3 regions of the Pseudomonas sp. DP-17 genome follow, and region 1 is predicted to be linked to each of the others. Evidence: riboswitches for the same ligand, from Rfam matches in the RefSeq annotation. Region 1 holds a riboswitch; each other region holds the start of a gene.
What was found. A riboswitch is a leader RNA that binds a small molecule or an ion and turns the genes downstream of it on or off. The one in region 1 is predicted to bind cobalamin.

Region 1 (5,410 bases):
GCGGCTGGCCGATGCTCTGGGCTTCCAGCGGGGTGGCGGCGCGGTGCAGTTGGAAGAAATCGCCCTGCAACACGGCCGGCGGCAACTCGTCGTCGTTGTCAATGAACCGCAGCGGCACGCCCAGCTCGCGGGCGGACTCGGCCAGCGCCGGATCGGCCATGCGGCAGCGAGGTGCCACCAGTGCGGCCAGCGCCGCCTCGGCCAGCCCGGCCTGGGCCAGGCCCTGGCGGATGCGCTCGGGCAGTTGCGAGTCCACCAGCGTCACGTGAGCGAGGACGATACGCGGATGGATGCGCAGCTCGTTCTGCGCGATGCCCTCGGCGCGGACGTCGATGCGCAGGGTGTGCGCGGCATCTTCGGCCAGCGGCAGGTCCAGCTCGTCCAGCCAGGGCGCGTCGCCTTCGATGCGCAGGGTGTCACCGCCCAGCAGGTCGGAGACGAAACGCTTGCCCTGTTCGATGTCAGCCAGCGCATAGCCCGGCGGCGGGTCCAGCAGGCAGGCGCCGAAGCGCAATTCGCCGCTGGTGGTAATGGCGGGCGCCACGTCCAGCGCGGCGGCCATCTCGCGGGCCATGCGGTTCACCCCGCCGAGCCCGCCGAGCAGCGGCACCACGGCGCTGCCGTCTTCGGCCACGGCAAGCACCGGCGGCTCTGCGCCTTTCTCGACCAGCAAGGAAGCGAGGGTGCGGATGACGATGCCGGCAGCGCACAGGGCGATGATCGGAGTGTCATCACGGTATAGCTGGCGCAAGGTCTCGCCGAAGTTTGCGTAGGACTCATCGGCGCCTTCGACGCGGTCCTTCAGGCCCAGCACACGCGCCTGTGGATAAATGCCCTGCAGGCGTCGCGCAGTGGTCAGCGCGCCCTGGCCGAGAATGACGATGGCAGCGCGCATCAACCGTTCCACCGCTGGCCGGGGATGACGATCATCGAGAAGTACGGCGAGGCCATCGGGTCGACCTCGTCCAGCGCGACGATGCGCTGCTCGCGCATGGTCGCGCGCTCGACGTAGTGGGCGCCGCCGTCACGGCCCAGCTCGCGCAGCACGCGGCGGACCTTGTCGAAGTTGCGGCCGAGCTTCATCACCACCGCCGCATCGGCATCGGCCAGGCGGCGCTTGAGTTCGTCTTCCGGCAGCACGCCGGACAGCACCGACAGGCTCTGGTTGCGGTACACCAGCGGCACGCCGAGCACCGCCGCGCTGCCGAGCATGGAGCAGACGCCGGGTACGACTTCGGTGTCATACCGGTCCGAAAGACGGTCATGCAGGTACATGTAGGAGCCGTAGAAGAACGGGTCGCCCTCGCAGATCACCGCCACGTCGCGGCCGGCGTCCAGGTGCGCGGCGACCTGTGCGGCGGCGGTGTCGTAGAAGTCGCTGATCACACCCTCGTAGGTCAGCGGCGGCTCCAGTTTCTCGGTGGTTACCGGGTAGACCAGCGGCAGGCGCTGCTGCTCGGCGAGCAGGTGCTGCTCGATGATGGCGAAGGCGTTGCCGCCCTGGCCGGCATGGTGCTTGGCCTTGGCCACGAAGTAGCCGATCACCGGGGACGCGCGCAGCAGGCGCAGGGCCTTGAGGGTCAGCAGTTCCGGGTCGCCCGGGCCGACGCCCAGGCCGATCAGACGGCCAGCCATCACTCCACCTCCGTGGCCAGGGCGTTCACCGCGGCGGCGGCCATCGCGCTGCCGCCACGGCGACCGCGCACGATCACATAGGGCACGCCACGGCTGTCGGCGGCGAGGGCGTCCTTGGACTCCATGGCGCCGACGAAGCCCACCGGGAAGCCGAGGATCAGTGCCGGTTTCGGCGCGCCCGCATCGAGCATTTCCAGCAGGTAGAAGAGGGCGGTCGGTGCGTTGCCGATCACTACCACGCTGCCTTCCAGATGCTCGCGCCAGTGCTCCAGCGCGACCGCCGAGCGGGTGTTGCCCAGCTCGCGGGCGAGCTCCGGGACGTCCGGATCATTGAGGGTGCAGATCACCTCGTTATGGGCCGGCAGGCGCGCGCGGGTGATGCCCTCGGCGACCATCCGCGCGTCACAGAGAATCGGCGCACCGGCGGCCAGCGCCGCCCGGCCGATGGCCCCGGCGCCAGCGGAGAAGCGCAGGTCGTGCACGACATCGACCATGCCGCAGGCGTGGATCACCCGCACGGCGAGTTTCTCGAGGTCCGCAGGGATGGCGGACAGGTCGGCTTCGGCGCGAATGGTGGCGAAGGACTGGCGGTAGATCGCCTGGCCGTCGCGAATGTAATCAAGCATCGGTGGGGGCTCCGGGTGCGGCCAGCAGGTTGCCGGCGGCCTCGAGGGAAAGGTTGCGCGCCAGCGGCTGGCCGAAGCCGGCCACGCCAACGGCGCGACGGAACAGGTCATAGCGGCCGTCGGCGACGGCCAGCAGGGTGTAGGGGGCGACGTGGGCGGCGGCGCACGAGCGCGGGCAGCCGCACAGGTGCACGCCGGCCGGCGGTGCGTGGCGCAGGCGTTCGGCCAGGCGCAGGGCGTCGGCCTTGGTGTCGGCCAGCCCGCGTGCGCACCCGTTGGAGCCGCTGCACGCGATCAGGCGCGACAGCGGCTGCGCGGCGTCGATCACCAGTCCGAGATTGGCCAGCGCGCCGAGTACGACGGCGGCATCGGTCTGCGCCAGGTTGGGCAGGATCAGACTTTGCCAGGGCGTCAGACGCAGCTGTCCGCCGCTGAAGCGCTCGGCGAGATCGGCGAGGCCGAACAGCGTGGTGCTGTCCAGACGTCCGAGGACGAATCCTGCTCCGACCATGGCACGTTCCGGCTGGCGCTGGGGATGAATCCCAAGATGGCCGAAAGCCTGCGGTGCGGGACGTCGCCAGTTATCCACAACCGGTCCGAGTTGCAGCTGGAAGGGCAGGCGTTGTTGCAGTCGCTCCAGCAGCACTTCGTCGCCGAGCATTTCGCGCAGTTGGCGCATGCGCGTCGGGCCGTCGCCGGCGAGATCGAGGAACAGGTGCAGCAGGGTTTCCACCAGCAGCGATACCTGCCCGGCGGTCACGGCGGCGAGGGCGGGGCGGTCGGTCTCGCGTTGTGGCGGATACCCGGCCAGGCCGAAGGCGATTAGCGGCGCCGGGTCGTCGGACAGGGCCGACAACCAGACATCGTTGGGGTGCTCCAGCATCGCCAGTGCTTCGCCCCCGTCCAGCTGGATGCCGAACTTGGGTGACAGGCCATGGAAACGCGGGGTGCGCTCCAGCAGGTCGAGCAGTTGGGTGGCCAGGGGGCTCGCGTCGAAAGCTCCGCCCATGCCCAGGCCCAGAGCAGGGCTGACCAGCAGGTTGCGCACATCGTCCGCCGCCAGTTCACGCGGGCCGAGGCCGGCGGCCAGCAGTTCAAGGCTCAGCGCATTTTCAGCGCCGGCATGCACGCCTCGAATCTGCAGGTTGGCGCGGTTGGTTGCTTCCAGCACGCCGTCGGCATGTCGTTCGGCAGCCAGGGCGATGGCGCGCGCGGCCTTGGCGTCGAGTTGTCCACGGGGCAGCTTGATGCGGCAGATGCCGCCATCGCGTGAGGCCACGATGCGCAGCAGGCCGGGGCAGGCATGCGGGCGGACGGGCAGGGCTGAAGGGTCTTGCACGGCGGTCACCAGGGCTGGGTCGCGGTGACCTGCGAATCCCCAAAAGGGGACTTCACGACACCGATACACCCCGCTCGATGTCTGCACGCGCGACTGGTTTCGTCGGCAGGTCTCCTGGCTGGCAGGTCCTCATCCAGCGCGGCCTTCCCGGTTGCCCAGTGGCCTGGCCGGCGGCACGGAACCTCGTTCTCGTGTCGCCGCATTGCGCGGACTCGCTGCTTACAGTTGCGGGGGCAGCCACGGCTTAACCGTGTTCCCTCTTCGGCTCTGAGAAACCTCACCGCAAAAGGCGAAGCGTCCTACGAGCACCGACGAAGCGGGTATTATGCCTGCTTTGCCCGAAGGCAGGAAAAGCCTGCCCGTCGGATCGATCGTCGCACCCTGAGGACATTTCATGACGCCCTGGCTGACCATCGTCGGCATCGGCGAGGACGGCTATGCCGGCCTCGGCAAGGCCGCCCGCCGCGCCCTGCTCGCCGCCAGCGAAGTGATCGGCGCGCCACGCCAGCTGGAGTTGCTGCCGCATTGCCTGGGCGCCCGTCGCCAGGCCTGGCCGAGCCCGTTCAGCCTGGAACCGGTACTGCGCCGGCGTGGCGAACCAACCTGCGTACTGGCCAGCGGCGACCCGATGCTGTTCGGCGTCGGTGCGAGCCTCGCTCGTCAGATTCCGTCCGAGGAAATGCTCGTGCTTTGCGCGCCTTCCTCCGCCTCTCTCGCCGCGGCACGAATGGGCTGGCCGCTGCAGGACTGCACACTGCTGTCGCTGGTGGCACGCCCATTGGCCGCACTCAACGCGCAGATCCACGATGCAGCGAAGCTGCTGATCTTCAGCAATGACGGCAGCAGCCCGGCGGCTATTGCCACGCTGCTGCGCGAGCGAGGTTTCGGCGCGAGTCGTCTGAGCGTGCTCGAGCACCTGGGCGGAGAGGCGGAGCGACGTATTGAGGGGCTGGCCAGCGACTGGTCGCAGGGCGAGACCGCTGCGCTGAATATCGTTGCGGTGCAATGCGTAGCCGCCTCAGCCGCGGTTCGTCTGCCCCTGACCACCGGCCTGCCGGACGAGGCCTACCGCCATGACGGTCAACTGACCAAGCGCGACGTGCGCGCCGTGACCCTGGCGCGGCTGGCGCCCAAACCCGGCGAGCTGCTGTGGGACGTCGGTGCGGGTTGCGGCTCCATCGGCATCGAATGGATGCGCGCGCATCCGAGCTGCCGAACGCTGGCTATCGAAGCCAACGAAGGGCGTCAGGAGCATATCCGCTTCAACCGCGACAGCCTTGGCGTGCCGGCGCTGCAACTGGTCTGCGGCGCCGCGCCGGAAGCCTTGCAGGGGCTGGAGCGCCCCGACGCGATCTTCATCGGTGGCGGCGTGACCCTGCCCGGCGTGTTCGAGCAATGCTGGGAGCAACTCAAGCCCGGTGGCCGGCTGGTCGCCAATGCCGTCACCCTGCAGAGCGAGTCCATGCTGCTGAGCTGGCGCGCGCGCATCGGCGGCGAACTGACCCGCCTGTCGGTGTCCCAGGCCCAGCCGCTCGGCGGCTTCGATACCTGGCGCGCGGCATTGCCGATCACCCTGCTGGAAGTCTGGAAGCAATGAAGCGTTTTTCGTACCGCGACTGCATGGGTATCGCTTCGCTCCACCCCTCCTGCGATGCTGCTCATCATGCGTGACGAGACGCCCGAAGAACCCCGCCCGCTGCGCAGCGGCTACACCACCGGCAGCTGCGCCACCGCCACCAGCCTGGCGGCGGCGCGTCTGCTGCTCACCGGTGAAGCGCTGGACGCCGCGCAGATCGCCTTGCCCAAAGAG
Region 2 (5,410 bases), 150 kb from region 1:
CAGCCTGCGCCAGAAGGATGGCCTGGCCGCCTTCCCGCGCCGCTCGGAGAGCGAGTACGACACCTTTGGCGTCGGCCACTCGAGCACCTCCATCAGTGCCGCCCTCGGCATGGCCATCGCTGCGCGCATGCAGGGTTCCAATCGCAAGTCGGTGGCGGTGATCGGCGACGGCGCGCTGACCGCCGGCATGGCCTTCGAGGCGCTCAACCACGCGTCGGAGGTCAAGGCCGACATGCTGGTGATCCTCAACGACAACGACATGTCGATCTCGAATAATGTCGGCGGCCTGTCCAACTACCTGGCCAAGATCCTCTCCAGCCGCACCTACAGCAGCATGCGCGAAGGCAGCAAGAAGGTGCTCTCGCGCCTGCCCGGCGCCTGGGAGATCGCCCGCCGCACCGAGGAGTACGCCAAGGGCATGCTGGTCCCCGGCACGCTCTTCGAAGAGCTGGGCTGGAACTACATCGGCCCCATCGACGGCCACGACCTGCCGACCCTGATCGCCACCCTGCGCAACATGCGCGATCTCAAGGGCCCGCAGTTCCTCCACGTGGTGACCAAGAAGGGCAAGGGCTTCGGCCCGGCCGAGATCGACCCCATCGGCTACCACGCCATCACCAAGCTGGAGCCCGAGGGCGCCCCCGCCCACGCCGTGCCGAAGAAGGCCGGCGGGCCGAAGTACTCCAGCGTGTTCGGCCAGTGGCTGTGTGACATGGCGGCGCAAGACCCGCGCCTGGTCGGCATCACCCCGGCGATGAAGGAAGGCTCCGACCTGGTGGCCTTCGCCGACAGGTTCCCGGAGCGCTACTTCGACGTCGCCATCGCCGAGCAACACGCCGTGACCCTGGCGGCCGGCATGGCCTGCGACGGCGCCAAGCCGGTGGTGGCGATCTATTCCACCTTCCTGCAGCGCGGCTATGACCAGTTGATCCACGACGTCGCGGTGCAGAACCTCGACGTGCTGTTCGCCATCGACCGCGCAGGCCTGGTGGGCGAAGACGGCCCGACCCACGCCGGCAGCTTCGACCTCTCCTACCTGCGCTGCATCCCCGGCATGCTGGTGATGACGCCCAGCGACGAAAACGAACTGCGCAAACTGCTCACCACCGGCCATCACTTCGAAGGCCCGGCGGCGGTGCGCTATCCGCGCGGCACCGGCCCCAACGCCACCATCGAGGCAGCGCTGGAGCCGGTCGAGATCGGCAAGGGCGTGGTGCGCCGCGAAGGCAAGGCCGGCAAGGTCGCGTTCCTGGTGTTCGGCGTGCAACTGGCCGAGGCACTGAAAGTGGCCGAGCAGTTCGACGCCACCGTGGCCGACATGCGCTTCGTCAAGCCGCTGGACGAGGAGCTGGTGCGCCAGCTCGCCGCCAGCCACGAGTTGCTGGTGACCGTCGAGGAAAACTCGGTGATGGGTGGCGCGGGCGCCGCCGTCAGCGAATTCCTCGCCCGCGAGAATATCCAGCAGCCGATCCTGCACCTGGGCCTGCCGGACTACTACGTCGAGCACGCCAAACCGGCGCAGATGCTCGCGGAGTGCGGGCTGGACGCCGCCGGCATCGAAGCCGCGGTGAAGGCGCGCCTGGAAGCGCTCGGCAGCCGTTGAGCGCATCCCTCGCACTGAGTATTGCCAGTCACCGGCGCACCCTCTAAGGTGCGCCGGTTTTCGTTCGAGGTAACGGGAAGCAGGTGAAAGACCTGCGCTGCCCCCGCAACGGTAACCGACGCGCCCCTGATGGAGCGCAGCATCGCCATCCGCCACTGCTCAACGCGGGAAGGCGGCGATGTGATGTCGGCAGCCCGGAGACCGCCCTCGACACGCCCCGACAGGTGTTGCGGAGGGCCGCACCGTCAAGTGCGGCGCGTCCGCCCTTGCCACGCCCTCCTCGAAAGTCATCCGACCGCTTTTGAGGACGTTCCATGAAACTGACCCGACTCGCCCTGGCCACCAGCCTGCTGCCCGGCCTGGCCTTCGCTGCCGACGACATCTACCGGCTCTCCGACCAGGTGATCACCTCCGCCCGCCAGGCCCAGCCGCGTGCCGAAGCCACCTCGGCCAACAGCGTGTTCACCCGCACCGACATCGAGCGGCTACAAGTGCGCAGCGTTCCCGCCCTGCTCGCCCGCGTGCCCGGCGTGCAGATGGGCAGCTCCGGCGGCGTGGTCTCCTACTCCGTGCGCGGCACCAGCACCGCGCAGACCCTGGTGCTGGTGGACGGCCAGCGCGTCGCCTCGGCCAGCAGCGGCATCGCCCGCCTGGACTACCTGAGCATCGACAGCATCGAGCGCGTCGAAGTGACCCGTGGCCCGCGCTCCGCGCTGTACGGCGCCGACGCCATCGGCGGGGTCATCCAGATCTTTACCCGCCGCGGCGAAGCCGGCCTGCACCCCGAAGTGCGCCTGGCCGCCGGCAGCCACGGCACCTTCGAACGCAGCCTGAGCCTCTCCGGCGGCGACGAACAGACCCGCTACAACCTCGGCGGCAGCCTCGACGAGAGCCAGGGCTGGGACCGCACCAGCGACAACGTCGGCGCCGACAGCGACCACGATGCCCAGCGCAACAAGGCCGTGCACCTGAACCTGGACCACCGCTTCAGCGAGGACTGGAAGGCCGGCCTGAACCTCAACGACCAGCGCGGCAAGAACGAATACGACGACGCCTACAACTTCGAACCGGGCTCGCCCCGCGACGAATTCCGCGTCAGCAGCTACAGCGCCTACCTCGACGGCCAGATCACCCCGATGTGGAACAGCCGCCTGGAACTGGGCCGCAGCTTCGACCGCAACAAGGCCGTGGGCGCCGCGGACAGCTGGAACAACGGCACCCTGGAAACCACCCGCCACTCGGCGAGCTGGATCAACCGCCTGCAGCTGGACGAAGCCAACCAACTGGCGCTGGGCGCCGACTGGTACGAGGACAAGGTCGACGGCACCACCGATTTCGCCGAGGACCAGCGCAGCAACCGCGCCTTCTTCGCCCAGCACAGCTTCAAGGGCGAGAGCTTCGGTACCGAACTGGGCATCCGCCACGACAACAACCAGGCCTACGGCAGCCAGAACAGCTGGAACGCCGCCTTCAGCCTGCCGGTGGGCGACAGCCAGACCTGGATTGCCAGCTACGGCGAAGGTTTTCGCGCGCCGACCTTCAGCGACCTCTACTACCCCGGCGCGAGCAACCCGGACCTGAAGGCCGAGACCTCGAAGACCTACGAGCTGCAATGGCGCGGCGACTTCTCCGGCACCCATCTGGAAGCCTCGCTGTACCGTACCGAGATCGACGACCTGATCGCCTGGGACAGCACCAGCAACCAGCCGGAGAACATCAACAAGGCGCGCATAACCGGCTTCGAGGCCAGCGTCGCCCGCGAGGTAATGGGCTGGCAGGCCGCCCTCGGCCTGAGCCTGATCGACCCGCGCGACCGCGACACCGGCCACACCCTGCCTTACCGCGCGCGCCGCACCCTGAGCCTGGACCTCGACCGCCAGTTCGGCGCCTTCGGCGTCGGCGGCACCTGGCGCGCGGTCAGCCAGCGCTACGACGACGCGGCCAACACCCGCGAGCTGTCCGGCTACGGCGTGCTCGACCTGCGCACCAGTTGGCTGGCCAGCAATGAAATTCGCTTTGACCTGAAGCTGGATAACGCCCTGGACCGCGACTACACCCTGGGCGACTACCTGCGCCCGACCAGCCCGATGGACTTCATGGGCGAAGCCCGTCCCTACCGCGAACCCGGCCGCACCGCGCTGCTGGCGGTGACCTGGACGCCGGAGCTGTAACTCCTGCCAGCGCTGCGGCGCTTTCGCAGGATGGCGTGGAGCGAAGCGATACCCATCGTGCCTGGCACTGCCAGTGGGTATCGCCTAGCCTCCACCCATCCTACGATCTAACTCCCCCGGAAACTGTAGGAGCGGACTTCGTCCGCGAGGTGCCTAGTTTCGTAGGGCGCATAACCTGGAACAGGTTATCCGCCGACAAGCCTCCCGATGGCGGATAACGCTGGCGCGTTATTCGCCCTACGCCCATGCCACCTCGGGAGCGAATGCTAACGACCGGGGACTTACCTCAACACGCCCGCCATCCGCCCCAGCTCCGCGCAATCGCGCGCATGCCAGTCGGTCAGCTCGGGCCAGGGGTTCTCTGGCAGATTCACCAGCGCACTGTGCGCCCCGGCGGCACGGGCGCAATCGAGATCGAAGCGGTAATCGCCGACCATCAGCATCCGCTGCGGCGCCACGTCCCAGCGCGCGGCGAGGCGCAGCAGGCCATCCGGGCTGGGCTTGGGAGCGGCCTCGCCTCGGCCGAGAACATCCTCGGTCAGGAAGCAATCACCGATGCCGATGGCGGCCAGCGTGATCAGCGCCAGCTCATGGGCATTGCGGGTGAGAATGCCCAGTCGGTAACCCGCGCCATGCAGCGCGCGCACCAGCTCCACGGCACCCGGCGCGGCGGTGGAGGCCACCGCCAGCTCGCGCTCGTGCTCCAGCAGCCATGCATGCTTGGCCGCCGCCTCGTCCTCCGGCAGCGCGGCCAGGTGGCTGAGGATGTCGTGTTCCTGGGGAATCCCCAGTGCCCGCTTGATCGCCGGGAAGTCGTGCACCGCCAGGGTCAGGGTGCCGTCCATGTCGAACACCCAGTGGCGCACTTCACCCAGCGTCATGCCCAGTCCTCGCGGCGGCGGATCAGGCCTTCCTGGGTCGAGGACGCCACCAGCTGGCCGTCGCGGTTGAAGATGCTGCCGCGCACGAAGCCGCGGCCATTGCCGGCCCAGGGGCTGTCGATGGCGTAAAGCAGCCACTCGTCCGCGCGCAGGTCGCGGTGGAACCACACGGAGTGGTCGATGGTGGCGACCTGCATGTCCTTCTGCCACACCGAGCGGCCGTGGGGCAGCAGCGAGGTGGTGAGGAAACCGAAGTCCGAGGCGTAGGCGAGGATGTACTTGTGCAGCGCCGGGATGTCCGGCAGCTTGCCGTCGGCGCGCAGCCACAGGTACTTGATCGGCTCGCCGACCATCGGCTCGTAGGGGTCGTTCTGGGTGACCGGGCGGATTTCGATGGGCTTGGGATAGAGCAGCTTGTCGCGGATGCGCTCGGGGAATTTCTCCGCCCCGGCCTTCTTCAGTTCCAGGTCGGTGGGCAGGTTCTCCGGGCCGACCACGTCGGGCATGGCGATCTGGTGCTCGAAGCCGCCCTCATCGGTCTGGAACGAGGTGCTCAGGGCGAAGATCGGCTGGCCCTTCTGGATCGCCGTGACGCGGCGAGTGCTGAAAGTGCCGCCGTCGCGCACGCGGTCGACCTGGTAGACGACCGGCTTGCTGGCATCGCCCGGGCGCAGGAAGTAGCCGTGCATCGAGTGCACGTGGCGCTCCGGGTCCACCGTCTGGCTGGCCGCCGACAGCGCCTGGCCGAGCACCTG
Region 3 (5,410 bases), on a different contig from region 1:
CGCCGGCACGCTGGGCAAAGCCCAGGGCCAGGGCGAAATACCGGTGGACAGGTCCAGCCATTCGGCGAGCGGAATGCCGTACTGCTGCGCCGCTTTGCGCAACCGGCCGCCATGTTCGAGCATCAGAGCACTCCCAGGATGAGGATGACCGCCAGCCAGAGCAGCACGCCCTGGCGCACCAGGGCCTGCGCGCGCCAGATGTCCGTGGCGGTCGGCGCCGGGCCTTCGCCCAGCTGGGGGCGTTCGTGGAGTTCGCCGTGGTAGCGGGCGGAGCCGCCGAGCGACACGCCCAGCGCTCCCGCGCCGGCCGCCATCACCGGGCCGGCGTTGGGGCTGTCCCATTGCGGCGCCTGTGTGCGCCAGCAGCACAGGGCGAGACGGGTGTGGCCGAGCAGCGCATAGGTAAACGCCACCAGGCGCGCCGGAATGTAATTGAGCGCATCGTCGACCTTCGCCGCGGCCCAGCCAAAGCGTTCGAAGCGTGCGTTGCGGTAGCCCCACATGGCGTCGAGGGTGTTGCTCAGGCGATAGAGCACCACGCCCGGCGCGCCGGCCACGGCGAACCAGAACAGCGCGGCATACACCGCATCGCTGCCGTTCTCCAGCACCGATTCGGTGGCGGCGCGGGCTACGGCAGTGTCGTCCAGCTCAGCGGTTTCGCGGCTGACCATGTAGCCCACGCGCAGCCGCGCTTCATTCAGGTCGCCGGCGCGCAGGGCGACTGCCACCGGCTCGGCATGTTCGCCCAGGCTGCGCAGGCCTAGCGCGGCATACAGCGCGAGCGCCTGTACAACCCAGCCGACATAGGGCAGCAGACTGAGCAGCAGCGCGACCAGCGTCAGCGGGATCACCGCCAGCACCCAGGCGGTGACGCCATGGCTGCGCCAGCCGAGGCCGGGGGTATCGCTTCTGGAGATTTCGGAGTGGCTTGATGCCCCCTCTCCCCCACCCTCTCCCTGAAGAAAGAGGGAGTTAATCTGGAGTTGCTGGCCAGCACTGTGCTCGCCGGAAATATCGGAATGTGGCACGGCACGAATATCCCCTCTCCCTTCAGGGAGAGGGCGCTCTGGCGCACGCGACCGATTGAACCTCCGCTCCAATCGATCCGCCAACCGCCCGAACGCCACCAGCGGATGCCAGCGTTTCGGCTCGCCCAGCAGGGCGTCCAGCGCCACGCCGAGGACGCTCAGCAAGGCCAGGCTCATGCCTTCTCTCCCCAGCGGTTTTCGAACACCAGCTCGTCCAGCGAGCGCGGCTGACGCCAGCCTTCCAGGGCCAACATCGGCGCGGGATAGAACTCGCTGACCGGCCCCAGGCAGATCACCGCCACGGCCTCCGCTCCTGCCGGCAATCCGAGCAGCTCGCCCAGCGCGGCCGGATCAAACAGCGAGACCCAGCCCATCCCCAGACCTTCGGCGCGGGAAGCCAGCCAGAGGTTCTGGATGGCACAGGAGAGCGAGGCCAGGTCCATGTTCGGCAGCGTGCGACGGCCGAAGACGTGCGCCTCGCGCCCCTCCATCAGCGCGGCCACCAGCACCTCGGCGCAGTCGAGCACACCCTCGACCTTCAGCCGCATGAACTCGTCGGAACGCTCGCCGAGCGCCTCGGCGGTGCGCACACGCTCTTCCTCCACCAGCGCATGGATCGATTCACGCAGTTCTCGCGAGGTGACGCGGATAAACCGCCACGGCTGCATCAGGCCGACGCTGGGCGCCTGGTGAGCCGCTTCGAGCAAACGCGCGAGCAGTTCGGGCGCCACCGTGCCGCCGCTGAAGTGGCGCATGTCACGGCGCTCGGCAATGGCACGGTAGAGCGCGGCGCGCTCCTCAAGGCTGTAGGCGTGCTCGGTCATGGTCCGACGCTCTTCATGGTCTGAGCAGGGCTGCTGCGGCGTCCGGGTCGGACGGCAGGTAGAAGTGGATGTAGGAGGCGGTGAGCCGGCCGCGGCGGAACACCGCTTCGGCCACCGGCTTGTCGTTGGGGCAGACGCCACAGGCCAACGGTTTCTCGCGGCTGTCGAGCATCGAGTGGTGGAAGGTGTGCCCGCGCAGGGTGCCTTCGGGCAGCGTCACGGCCTGCAGCGCTAGCGCGGCGAGGCGTTTCTGCATGCGTGCCTCGCCCGGCAGCAGGCCAAGCAGCGGCGCGCGTTCGCCGGCTACGTCGGTCAGCGCGTCGAGCAGATAGAGCATGCCTCCGCACTCGGCGAGGATCGGTTTGCCCATCTCGTGGTGCGCGTGGATGGCCTGGGCCATCGCGCGGTTCTCGGCCAGCGCCCGCAGGTGCAGCTCCGGGTAGCCGCCGGGCAGGTAGAGGCTGTCCACCTCCGGCAGCGCCACGTCACGCAGCGGCGAGAAGAACACCAGTTCGGCGCCCAGTTCGCTCAGCAGGTCGAGGTTGGCCTGATAGAGGAAGGCAAAGGCATTGTCCCGCGCCACACCGATGCGTACGCCATCGAGGCCGGAGGGCTGGCTGCGTGGCTCGGGCGCGGCAAAGCTCACCGGCGCCGGCAGCTCGGTACTCGCGCTGGCCGCCAGGGCATCGGCGGCGGCGTCCAGGCGGGCGTCGAGGTCGGCCAGTTCGTCGGCCTGCACCAGGCCGAGGTGGCGGCTGGGCAACTCCACTTCGGTATCGCGCGGCAGCGCGCCATACCAGCGAATCCATTCCGGCAGGCTGTCGCGCACCAGGTCGCGGTGGCGCTGGCTGCCGATGCGGTTGGCGAGCACGCCGGAGAACGGCAGGTCGCTCTGGTAGGTCGCCATGCCGACCGCCATCGCACCGAAGGTCTGCGCCATGGACTGGCCGTTGATCACTGCCATCACCGGCACATCGAAGCGCCGCGCCAGGTCGGCCGCCGAGGGCGAGCCGTCGAACAGGCCCATCACGCCCTCGATGAGGATCAGGTCGGCCTCGCCGGCCGCCTCCCAGAGCAGGCGGCGGCTCTCCCGCTCGCCGACCATCCAAAGGTCCAGCTGGTAGACCGGCGCAGCACTGGCGCGGGCGAGGATCATCGGGTCGAGGAAATCCGGTCCGCACTTGAACACCCGCACCTTGCGTCCGAGGCGCGTGTGCAGGCGCGCCAGGGCGGCGGTCACGGTGGTCTTGCCCTGGCCCGAAGCGGGCGCGGCGATCAGCAATGCGGGGCATTGGCGCGAGCTCATCGGGCGCGCTCCGCCACAACGGGATGCATCAGAACTCCACCCCTTTCTGCGCCTTGATGCCGGCCTTGAAGGCGTGCTTCACCAGGCCCATCTCGGTCACGGTATCCGCAGCCTCGACCATGGCCGGCTGCACCCCGCGGCCGGTCGCAACCACGTGCTGCATGGGCGGGCGCGCCGCAATATCAGCGAGCACGGTGTCCAGCTCCAGGTAGCCGTGCTTGAGGGCGATGTTCACCTCGTCCAGCACCACCAGGCCCACTTCCGGGTCGGCCAGCAGCTGGCGCGCGACTTCCCACGCCGCCTGCGCCTTGGCGATATCGCGCTGGCGGTCCTGGGTTTCCCAGGTAAAACCTTCGCCCATCACGTGGAAGCTGACCTCATCGGGAAAGCGGCGGAAGAACGCTTCCTCGCCGGTGGTGGCGGCGCCCTTGATGAACTGCACCACGCCCACCTTCATGCCGTGGCCCAATGCGCGGGCGACCATGCCGAAGGCCGAGCTGCTCTTGCCCTTGCCGTTGCCGCTGTTGACCAGGAACACGCCGCGCTCGCCCTGGGCCTGGGCGATCTTCTCGTCGATCACCTCCTTCTTGCGCTGCATGCGCGAGCGATGGCGCTCGTCCTTTTCCGGGGATTCAGTCATGAAAGGATGCTCCAGATAGGCATTGCGCAGGCGTCAGGCCGCCGGCCGGGTAGCAGCGCACGAGAAATTGAATGGGCAGACGAGCCAGTGGCGCGCGCGGGCGCATGCGGCAGAGGTCGCCCAGCACGCGGGCTGTCGACCTGGGGAACAGGGAACTCAACTGAAGGATTCTCCGCCGCTCTCACCCGCGCGGCACTGACCAGTCGGGGCAGGCGGAGGACGGCAACGCGCGGCGCAGGCGGCCGGCGTCGGCAGCGCCTCCCGCGATGCCATGCGATGCGACAGGCCGGTCTCCGGGCTTGCGAGTGGAAGCGCGTGGCGTTTCCGAAGAACCGCGCCTTCCCATGCCGGAGCACAGTGGCGGATTGCGGTTCGAGGCTCGCTTACCGTTGCGGGGGCAGCGCCGGAATGGTCGATTGCGCATCGATGTCACCGGCTTCCCTGTTTCACTCGCGGCTCGCACCGAGAGCACCTGAAGCAGGCGCGCAGCTTAGTGGCTGGCGGCCTGGGGCGTCAATTGAAGAGGATGTCGCCGAGCGGGTCACAACTCCGGGCAGCCGCTCTAAAAGGCGACACACATGTCCAATCATGGCAGTGTGTAACTCCGCTAGAATGCGAACCATGACGATGACCGCCCAGCCCGGCCAGCTTCAACTCGACCCCTCCGCCAGCCCACCACTGATGCACGTCAGCGGTGACTGGACGCTCGCGCATTTCTCCGCGCTGGAAGCCCAGGTTGCCGCTCAGCGCCACGCAGAGTGCCCCGCCGAGCTGGATTTTGCCGGTCTCGGCGCGCTGGACACCGCCGGCGCCGCGCTGCTTGCCGAGATCATCGGCGGTGCGCGCATGAGCCAGCTGGAGCAGATCGCCCGCAACCTTCCCGCCGAACGCCAGGCATTGCTGCGCGCCGTCGGCAGCGCCATCACCCAGTGCCGCCTGGACGAAAAGGCACCGGAGCCGGGCAACGCGCTGGTCGATGTGCTGGAACGCATCGGCATCGCCACCCTGACCTTCCGCGAACACCTGGTCGGCGTGCTCGGCTTCATCGGCCTGACCCTGCAGACGCTGCTCAGAAACCTGCTGCGCCCGCGTCGCTGGCGCCTCACCTCGCTGGCCGCGCATATGGAGGAAACCGGGCTGGACGCCGTGCCCATCGTCGCCCTGCTGACCTTCATGGTCGGCGCGGTGGTGGCCTTCCTCGGCGCCACGGTGCTGCAGAAATTCGGCGCACAGATCTACACCGTCGACCTGGTGGGCTTCTCCTTCCTGCGCGAATTCGGCGTACTGCTCACTGCGATCCTGCTCGCCGGCCGCACCGCCAGCGCCTTCACCGCGCAGATCGGCTCGATGAAGGCCAACCAGGAGATCGACGCCATCCAGGCGCTGGGCCTGGACCCGATGGAGCTGCTGGTGCTGCCACGGGTGCTGGCCCTGCTGCTGACCCTGCCGATGCTGACCTTCCTGGCGATGATCTCCGGCATCTTCGGCGGCGGCGTGGTCTGCGCCCTGAGCCTGGATATCTCACCGCGCATGTTCCTCTACATGCTGCAGAACGACATTGCCGTGCAGCATTTCCTGGTGGGCATCGTCAAAGCCCCGGTGTTCGCCTTCA

Region 2: another riboswitch for cobalamin. It lies ahead of MJ122_RS17510 (TonB-dependent receptor); the one in region 1 lies ahead of cobG (precorrin-3B synthase).
Region 3: another riboswitch for cobalamin. It lies ahead of cobO (cob(I)yrinic acid a,c-diamide adenosyltransferase); the one in region 1 lies ahead of cobG (precorrin-3B synthase).

The regions. Positions count from the first base shown of each region.
Region 1 covers NZ_JAKSXG010000010.1:338,748-344,157, reverse strand. Annotated here, with positions in the region: gene cobJ (precorrin-3B C(17)-methyltransferase) at 1-895, opposite strand, end outside; gene MJ122_RS18270 (precorrin-2 C(20)-methyltransferase) at 895-1,635, opposite strand; gene MJ122_RS18265 (precorrin-8X methylmutase) at 1,635-2,261, opposite strand; gene cobG (precorrin-3B synthase) at 2,254-3,609, opposite strand; cobalamin riboswitch at 3,687-3,928, opposite strand; gene cbiE (precorrin-6y C5,15-methyltransferase (decarboxylating) subunit CbiE) at 3,995-5,197, shown strand; gene MJ122_RS18250 (cobalt-precorrin-5B (C(1))-methyltransferase) at 5,264-5,410, shown strand, end outside.
Region 2 covers NZ_JAKSXG010000010.1:186,999-192,408, forward strand. Annotated here, with positions in the region: gene dxs (1-deoxy-D-xylulose-5-phosphate synthase) at 1-1,603, shown strand, start outside; cobalamin riboswitch at 1,632-1,828, shown strand; gene MJ122_RS17510 (TonB-dependent receptor) at 1,918-3,774, shown strand; gene MJ122_RS17515 (HAD family hydrolase) at 4,056-4,655, opposite strand; gene tesB (acyl-CoA thioesterase II) at 4,652-5,410, opposite strand, start outside.
Region 3 covers NZ_JAKSXG010000001.1:695,856-701,265, forward strand. Annotated here, with positions in the region: gene cobD (threonine-phosphate decarboxylase CobD) at 1-123, opposite strand, end outside; gene cbiB (adenosylcobinamide-phosphate synthase CbiB) at 123-1,205, opposite strand; gene bluB (5,6-dimethylbenzimidazole synthase) at 1,202-1,852, opposite strand; gene MJ122_RS03290 (cobyrinate a,c-diamide synthase) at 1,866-3,158, opposite strand; gene cobO (cob(I)yrinic acid a,c-diamide adenosyltransferase) at 3,187-3,798, opposite strand; cobalamin riboswitch at 4,065-4,289, opposite strand; gene MJ122_RS03300 (MlaE family lipid ABC transporter permease subunit) at 4,420-5,410, shown strand, end outside.